Regions from separate parts of the Mesorhizobium sp. L103C119B0 genome, predicted to be linked through region 1. Evidence: riboswitches for the same ligand, from Rfam matches in the RefSeq annotation. Region 1 holds a riboswitch; the other holds the start of a gene.
What was found. A riboswitch is a leader RNA that binds a small molecule or an ion and turns the genes downstream of it on or off. The one in region 1 is predicted to bind S-adenosylmethionine.

Region 1 (4,208 bases):
ATCATTGGGTTATTCTGGCGGATTCCAACGTGCTGATGCCTAGGGATTACGTCCAGCACCTGATGGCGGCCTGGCGGACCAATACCGGGCTTATCTGCTCGACGCCGATCGGCTCGCGGCCGGAAGGCTTCTGGGCCGAGGTCGAATGCGCGTTCCTCAACACGCTGCAGGCGCGCTGGCAATATGCCGGCGAGGCGCTTGGCCTCGGCTTTGCCCAGGGCAAGAGCATGCTGTGGAACAAGCCGATGCTCGATACCAATGGCGGTATCCGCGCGCTGGCCGCCGAGATCGCCGAGGATGCTGCTGCAACCAAGCTGGTCAACGGACTGGGCCTGCGCGTCAATCTCGTTGCCTCGCCTTTCGAGCAACCACTGGGGCAGCGCCGACTTGCCGACATCTGGTCGCGTCAGGCGCGCTGGGCGCGGTTGCGCCGCGTCACTTTCCCGCTGTTTTTCGCACCCGAGATCCTGACCGGCGTCGCCGTGCCGTTGGCGTTGGCGCTGGTGGCGGCAGCAAGTGCCGGCATCAGCCTGCCGGCCACGGTGTTGGCCGTGCTGGCGGCGGCCTACATTCCCGAATGCGCGCTGGCCGCGGCCAAGGGCTGGCATCTGTCGCTGCGCATGGTCCCGGCGATGATGGTCCGCGACATGATGCTTCCCGCCATCTGGGCGCGCGGCTGGCTGAGCGGCGCCGTCGATTGGCGCGGCAACACCATGATCATCGGCACCAAGACGGCCGAGCTGGAAGAGGCTTCGTCGGGAGCGTGACGCCTCGCGGCCTACCCGGCTGCCTTCAGCGCCTGCGCAACGTCCTCCAGCAGATCGTCCGTATCCTCAAGACCGACCGACAGCCTGAGCGTTCCCGGCCCGATGCCAAGCTCGGCGCGAGCTTCGTCGCTGAGGTTCTTGTGCGTGGTGGTCGCCGGATGGGTGATCAGGCTCTTGGCGTCGCCGAGATTGTTGGAGATCAGCACGATGTCGAGCGCGTTCTGCAAGGCGAAGGCCGCCTGCTTGCCGCCCTTCACGTCGAGGCAGATCAGCGTCGATCCGCCCGTCATCTGCTTCTTGACGATGTCGGCCTGCGGGTGGTCGGCGCGGCCGGGATAGATGACGCGGGCGATTTCCGGCCGTCCTGCCAGGAAATCCGCGATCTTGGCCGCGCTTTCCGTCTGCTGGCGCACCCGAACCGGCAGCGTCTCCAGGCCCTTGAGCAGCGTCCAGGCGTTGAACGGCGACAGGCTCGGGCCGGTGTGGCGGAAATAGTCGTGCAAATTCTCGTCGATCCATTTCTTGTCCGACAGGATGATGCCGCCGAGACAGCGTCCCTGGCCGTCAATGTGCTTGGTCGCGGAGTAGACGACGATATGGGCGCCGAGCTGCAAGGGCTTCTGCTGCAAGGGCGTGGCAAAGACATTGTCGACGATCAGCCTGGCGCCGATCGAGGTGGCGAGCGCCGCCACCGCTGCGATGTCGACCACTTCCAGCGTCGGATTGGTCGGGCTTTCCAGGAAGAACAGTTTCGTGTTCGGCCGCACCGCCTTTTCCCAGTTGGCGATGTCGGTGCCGTCGACCAGCGTTGCCTCGATGCCGTATTTCGGCGCCAGCGTCTCCACCACCCAGCGGCAGGAGCCGAACAGCGCGCGCGCCGCAACGATATGGTCGCCGGCCTTGGCGCTGCACAGGAGCGCTGCCGTCACCGCAGCCATGCCGGACGCCGTGGCGCGCGCATCTTCGGCACCCTCCAGCGCGCACATGCGCTTTTCGAACATGTCGACGGTAGGGTTGGCATAGCGCGAATAGATGAAGCCCGGCTCCTCGCCCTTGAAACGGGCCTCGGCAGCCTGCGCCGTCTCGTAGACATAGCCTTGGGTGAGGTACATCGCTTCGGACGTCTCGCCGAACTGGGAACGCAGCGTTCCCCCGTGCACGAGTGCGGTCTGAGGTTTCCAGTTACGCTTCTTGGTGCTCATCGCTTTTGTTCCAGACACAAAAAAACCGGCCGCGAAAGTCGCAACCGGTCCATATGGCCTTGCGGCCCGACGGTCCTTTAGCGACTTGTTTAACGTGGCTGCAAGCCGACCGGCCAAATCACCACGGGATAACGACCCTTTAGACCTCACCTGCGCTTGCGTCAATTGCCGGCTTCATTAAGAGGTTTGTACCAGGCAGGTTCCGCAATAATATCCAGCGGTTTTGCGGCAAGAACCTGCCACAAAGAGACCGACCTTGGAGCGGAGCCAGCCTTTTGCGGCAGACAGGCATTCTTCCCGATCAGGACATTTCCGCGCTGTTTCAGTCCGGCGCGCTGAAGTCGCCGCGCGCGCTCGATGTCGACCAGGTGCAGCCGGCGAGCCTCGATCTCAGGCTCGGCGACAAGGCTTTTCGCGTGCGCGCCTCCTTCCTGCCGGGTCCCGATCATCTGGTGGCCGACAAGCTTCACCGGCTGAAATTGCATGAGTTCAGTCTCGCCGAGGGCGCGGTGCTGGAAACCGGCTGCGTCTACATCGTGCCGCTGCTCGAACGCCTGGCGCTGCCCGCAAACGTGTCGGCCTCGGCCAACCCGAAGAGCTCGACCGGCCGGCTCGACATCTTCACCCGGGTGATGACCGATCGCGGCCATGAGTTCGACAAGATCGCCCCCGGCTATCACGGGCCGCTTTATCTCGAAGTCAGTCCGCGCACCTTCCCGATCGTCGTACGCGCCGGATCGAGGCTGTCGCAGATCCGCTTTCGCACCGGCAACGCGCTGTTGTCGGAGGCAGAACTGAACGAATTGCACCGCGCCGAGATGCTGGTGGCGACCGAGCCGCCCAACATTTCCGGCGGCGGCATTGCGCTGTCGATCGATCTTGACGGCGACCAGAACGGCCTGGTCGGCTATCGCGGCAAGCATCACACCGGCTTGGTCGATGTCGACAAGCGCGCCGCCCAGGATGCCGTCGATTTCTGGGAGCCGCTCTATAAGAGCGGCGCCGGCGAACTGGTGCTCGACCCGGACGAGTTCTACATCCTGGTCAGCCGCGAAGCCGTGCACGTGCCGCCGCTCTACGCCGCCGAGATGACGCCCTTCGATCCGCTGGTTGGCGAATTCCGTGTTCACTATGCCGGCTTCTTCGATCCGGGCTTCGGCCATTCGGCCTCAGGCGGCACCGGCAGCCGGGCGGTGCTCGAAGTGCGCAGCCACGAAGTGCCGTTCATCCTCGACCACGGCCAGATCGTCGGCCGGCTGGTCTACGAACACATGCTGAAGCGGCCGCAGGCGCTTTACGGCACCGATCTCGGCTCGAATTACCAGGCGCAAGGCCTCAAGCTCTCCAAGCATTTCCGCCCCGCCGGCTGAACCTTCGATCACCGTCAGGCAAAATACTTGCCTGCGCTGCCTCACCATGCTTGGCTGCCTTTCGGTGGCCGGCAAGAGAACGGCGCGCAAGGGGAACCAAAATGCAGATTTCAAGATGGATCATATCGGCAGCGGGCGCTGCCATGCTGGTGATATCGGCCGGCTCGCTGGCTGAGGCGCAGGAGAAATTGAAGATCGGCACCGAGGGCGCTTATCCGCCCTTCAACACCATCACCGCGGACGGCAAGATCGAGGGCTTCGACATCGACATTGCCAATGCGCTGTGTGCGCAGATGAAGGTCGAGTGCGAGATCGTCACCCAGGACTGGGACGGCATCATCCCGGCGCTGCAGGCGAAAAAGTTCGACGCCATCATCGCCTCGATGAGCATCACCGAGGAGCGCAAGAAACAGGTCGCCTTCACCAACAAATACTACACGACGCCGCTGGCGCTGGTGGCGCCCAAGGACAGCGACCTCACTTCCACCGAACCGGCAGCCCTTGCCGGCAAGACGGTGGGCGCGCAGGCCTCGACCACCCAGGCCGACTATGCGCAGGACGCCTATGGCAAGGCCGGCGCCGAGGCGAAACTCTACCCCACCCAGGAAGAGGCGATCACCGACTTGCAGAACGGCCGTCTCGACGCCGTCATCTCCGACAAGTTCGTGCTGATGGACTGGCTGAAGAAGGCGAGCGAAGGCTGCTGCAAGCTTGTCGGCGACGTCAAGGGCACCGAGACGCAAGCCGGCATCGCTGTCCGCCTGGAAGACACGGCGCTACGCGACAAGCTGAATGCGGCGATAGACGCCATCGTCGCCGACGGCACTTACAAGAAGATCCAGGCCAAGTATTTCGATTTCGATATTTAT
Region 2 (4,208 bases), on a different contig from region 1:
CGAAACCGCCTGCGCCGACCTCGCCAGCCGCACAGACGCCTTTGTCGCGGTTACCGGCGGCGCCGTGGGAAGCTGGGTGGCATGACCGGTCCGCCGGATGCGTGCGCCACATCGCGGCGCCGAAGATCAAGGCGGTCGACACGCTGGCCGCCGGCGACGTTTTCCACGGCGCCTTTGCCGTTGGACTTGCTGAGGCCATGCCGGTCGAGCACGCGTTGCGCTTTGCCAGCGCGGCGGCCGCGCTCAAATGCCAGCGCTTCGGCGGCCGGCTGGGGGCGCCAAACAGGGACGAGGCAATGGCCATGGTCGCGGCGACCTGGCCCGTCTGAAACAGATTTAACTTTTCACCGGGTGCTCGACCGCCTGGCGGCCGAAATCCGGCACGTCGATATCCTGGCCGGCCTCGATGATCGAACGGCGAACGGCCCGGGTGCGGGTGAACAGGTCGAACAGCTTGTCGCCGTCGCCCCAGCGGATCGCCCGCTGCAGCGAGGCGAGGTCCTCCGAAAAGCGCGCCAGCATTTCCAGGATGGCATCCTTGTTGTGCAGGCACACGTCGCGCCACATGGTCGGGTCGGAGGCGGCCAGACGGGTGAAGTCGCGGAAACCGGAAGCCGAATATTTGATCACTTCCGACTTGGTCACCGATTCCAGATCGTCGGCCGTGCCGACGATGTTGTAGGCAATGATGTGCGGAAGATGCGAAACGATGGCCAGCGTCATGTCATGATGCTGCGGGTCCATCGTGTCGATGTTGGAGCCGCAGCGCCGCCAGAATTCCGACAGCTTTTCCAGCGCGGCCGGATCGGTTCCCGGCAGCGGCGTGAAGATGCACCAGCGGTTTGCGAACAGGTCGGCGAAACCCGCATCCGGGCCCGATTTCTCCGTACCTGCCAGCGGGTGCCCCGGAATAAAGTGCACGCCGTCCGGTACATAGGGCTGTATTTGCGCAATGACCGAGGCCTTGGTCGAACCGACATCGGTGAGGATGGCGCCCTTTTTCAGCCCCGGCGCGATCTCTTGCGCCACCTCGCCCGACGATCCCACTGGCACCGAGACGATGATCAGGTCGGCATTGCGGACCGCTTCCCTGGCGTCGGTGGTGTAGCTCTCGCCAAGACCGAGCTCCTTCGCCCGTGCCAGCGTGGCCGGGCTGCGCGTCGCGATGGCGACATGGCGGGCCAGGCCCTCGCGGCGGATGATGCGGGCCAGCGACGAGCCGATCAGGCCGATGCCGACCAGCGCGATCTTTTCAAACATCGGTGCTGTCATTGTTTCAGCTTTTCAGGAATGTCGTGAGGGCATCGATGACGCCGCGATTTGCTTCTTCGGTGCCGACGCTCATGCGCAGCGCGTTGGGAAAGCCATAGCCGGTAACGCGCCGCAATATATAGCCGCGCTGGGTGAGGTAATCGTCCGCCGCCTCAGCCGAATGCTTCTTGTCGTCGGGAAAGTGGATGAGGACGAAATTGCCGACGCTGGGCGTCACGCGCAGCCCAAGCTTCGTCAGTTCTTCATTCAACCAGGTAAGCCAGGTCTCGTTGTGCAACGAACTGCGCTCGACATGGGCGCGGTCGCGGATGGCGGCAATGCCGGCCTCGATCGCTGTTGCGTTAACGTTGAAAGGGCCGCGGATACGGTTGATGGCATCGACGATGTGCAGTGGGCCATACATCCAGCCGATGCGCGCGCCGCCAAGGCCGAGCTTGGAGAAGGTGCGGGTCATGACCACATTCTGCGCGCTGCCCGCCAGCTCGATACCTGCCTCATAGTCATTGCGCCTGACGTACTCGGCATAGGCCGCGTCCAGCACCAGAAGCACGTTGCCCGGGAGCGTGGAATGCAGGCGGCGGACCTCCTGGAAAGGCAGATAGGTGCCGGTCGGATTGTTGGGATTGGCGAGGAAGATGATTTTGGTCCGCGGCGTCACCGCGGCCAGGATCGCGTCGACGTCGGCGCGCTCCTGGGTTTCCTTCACAGCAACCGGCTTGGCCCCCGCCGACTGAATGTAGATCTTGTAGACCATGAAGGCATGTTCGGTAAAAATCGCCTCATCGCCTGGCGCAAGATAGGTCTGCGCCAGCAGGCCAAGTATCTCGTCGGAACCGTTGGAGCAGATGATGTTTGCCGGGTTGAGGCCGTGCACCTCGGCGATCGCCTCGCGCAGCCGGCGGGCGGTGCCGTCGGGATAGACATCAAGCTTGCTGGCCACTTCGCGCGCGGCCTCGATCGCCTTCGGCGACGGGCCGAGCGGGTTCTCGTTCGACGACAATTTATGGACCTTGGCGACGCCGGCAGGTGCCGTGCTCTTGCCCGGTACATAGGCGTCGATGTCCATGATGCCCGCGCGGGGCGTCGGCCGTGCCTTGCCCGCTGTCTTGTCCATGTCGCAAATCCATCCAGAATGCCTCCGTCCGGAGGCCGCAGCGGAAATACAAGCCGTAGCCGCGAATGTCGAGAGGCGGGCATAGCTGGCCGTTGACGCCGGGCCGCACGAGTTCTAGAAGAACGCAACAGTTCCGTGGTGATTTGGCCGGTCGGCTTGCAGCCACGTTAAACAACTCGCTAAAGGGCCGTTTGCGTGACGTAACCGGCTTTGCGATCGCATTGCCGGTTTTTTATTGCCTGACGGCGGGCAAGGAGAGTCACATGGCCGCGCTCCGCGCTACAAAAACCAACAACGAGGCCGACAGCCCGTCGAGCCCGGTGTTGCGTTTTGGCCCTGACAAGCCGCTGAAGCTCGACGCCGGCACGCTTTTGTCGCCGTTCCAGATCGCCTACCAGACCTATGGCACCCTCAACGATGCCCGCACCAACGCCATCCTGGTCTGCCACGCGCTGACCGGCGACCAGCATGTCGCCAACACCAATCCGGTGACCGGCAAGCCCGGCTGGTGGGAAGTGCTGATCGGTCCCGGCAAGATCATCGACACCAACCGCTTCTTCGTCATCTGCTCCAACGTCATCGGCGGGTGCCTCGGCTCCACCGGTCCGGCCTCGACCAATCCCGCCACCGGCAAGCCCTACGGCCTCGACCTGCCAATCATCACCATCCGCGACATGGTGCGGGCGCAATTGATGCTGGTCGACCATTTCGGCATCGAAAAGCTGTTTTGCGTGCTCGGCGGCTCGATGGGCGGCATGCAGGTGCTGGAATGGGCATCGTGCTATTCCGAGCGCGTCTTCTCGGCCCTGCCGATCGCCACAGGCGCACGCCATTCCTCGCAGAACATCGCCTTCCACGAGGTCGGCCGGCAGGCCGTCATGGCCGATCCGGACTGGCATGGCGGCAAATATTTCGAGCACGGCAAGCGCCCGGAAAAGGGGCTCGCCGTGGCGCGCATGGCCGCCCACATCACCTATCTGTCGGAAGCCGCCCTGCATCGGAAATTCGGCCGCAATCTGCAGGACCGCGAAGCACTGACCTTCGGTTTCGACGCAGATTTCCAGATCGAAAGCTATCTGCGCCACCAGGGCATGACATTCGTCGACCGCTTCGACGCCAACTCCTACCTCTACATGACCCGTTCGATGGATTATTTCGACCTCGCCGCCGACCATGGCGGCCGGTTGGCAGATGCCTTTGCCGGGACCAAGACCCGCTTCTGCCTGGTGTCCTTCACCTCGGACTGGCTGTTCCCGACCGAGGAGAGCCGCTCGATCGTGCATGCGCTCAACGCCGCCGGCGCCTCCGTCTCCTTCGTCGAGATCGACACCGACCGCGGCCATGATGCCTTCCTGCTCGATGAACCCGAACTGTTTGCCGCCGTCAAGGGCTTCATCGGCTCGGCGGCCCGCGCAAGGGGGCTCGCCTCATGAGCGTCAATGGCAGCCAGCGCGTCGACCTCGAAGTCGTGGCCAACCTGATACCGCCGCAGTCGCGGGTGCTCGATGTCGGCTCCGGCGACGGCCTGCTGCTCGAACTCCTGCAGGAGACCAAGCAGGTCGACGGCCGCGGGCTGGAGCTGTCACAGCGCGGCGTCAATGAATGCGTGGCGCGCGGTCTCTCGGTCATCCAGGGCGATGCCGATACCGACCTCGAATTCTATCCGGACAAGGGTTTTGACTTCGTCGTCCTGTCTCAGACGCTGCAGGCGACCCGCAACCCGAAGCTGGTGCTCGACGAGCTGCTGCGAATCGGCAACCGCGCCATCGTCTCCTTCCCCAATTTCGGCCACTGGCGGGTGCGGCTGTCGCTGTTCGTCAAT

Region 2: linked by a shared signal. The riboswitch ahead of X728_RS143920 (homoserine O-acetyltransferase) and the one ahead of X728_RS149195 (O-succinylhomoserine sulfhydrylase) in region 1 are both predicted to bind S-adenosylmethionine.

What each region holds. Positions count from the first base shown of each region.
Region 1 is NZ_AYXE01000009.1:151,716-155,923, forward strand. Features, by position in the region: gene X728_RS149200 (ceramide glucosyltransferase) at 1-767, shown strand, start outside; gene X728_RS149195 (O-succinylhomoserine sulfhydrylase) at 779-1,969, opposite strand; SAM riboswitch at 2,027-2,104, opposite strand; gene X728_RS149190 (2'-deoxycytidine 5'-triphosphate deaminase) at 2,245-3,339, shown strand; gene X728_RS149185 (ABC transporter substrate-binding protein) at 3,441-4,208, shown strand, end outside.
Region 2 is NZ_AYXE01000015.1:34,838-39,045, reverse strand. Features, by position in the region: partial or broken gene X728_RS01000000167115 (sugar kinase) at 1-329, shown strand, start outside; gene X728_RS143910 (prephenate/arogenate dehydrogenase family protein) at 337-1,272, opposite strand; gene hisC (histidinol-phosphate transaminase) at 1,277-2,386, opposite strand; SAM riboswitch at 2,512-2,589, shown strand; gene X728_RS143920 (homoserine O-acetyltransferase) at 2,650-3,819, shown strand; gene metW (methionine biosynthesis protein MetW) at 3,816-4,208, shown strand, end outside.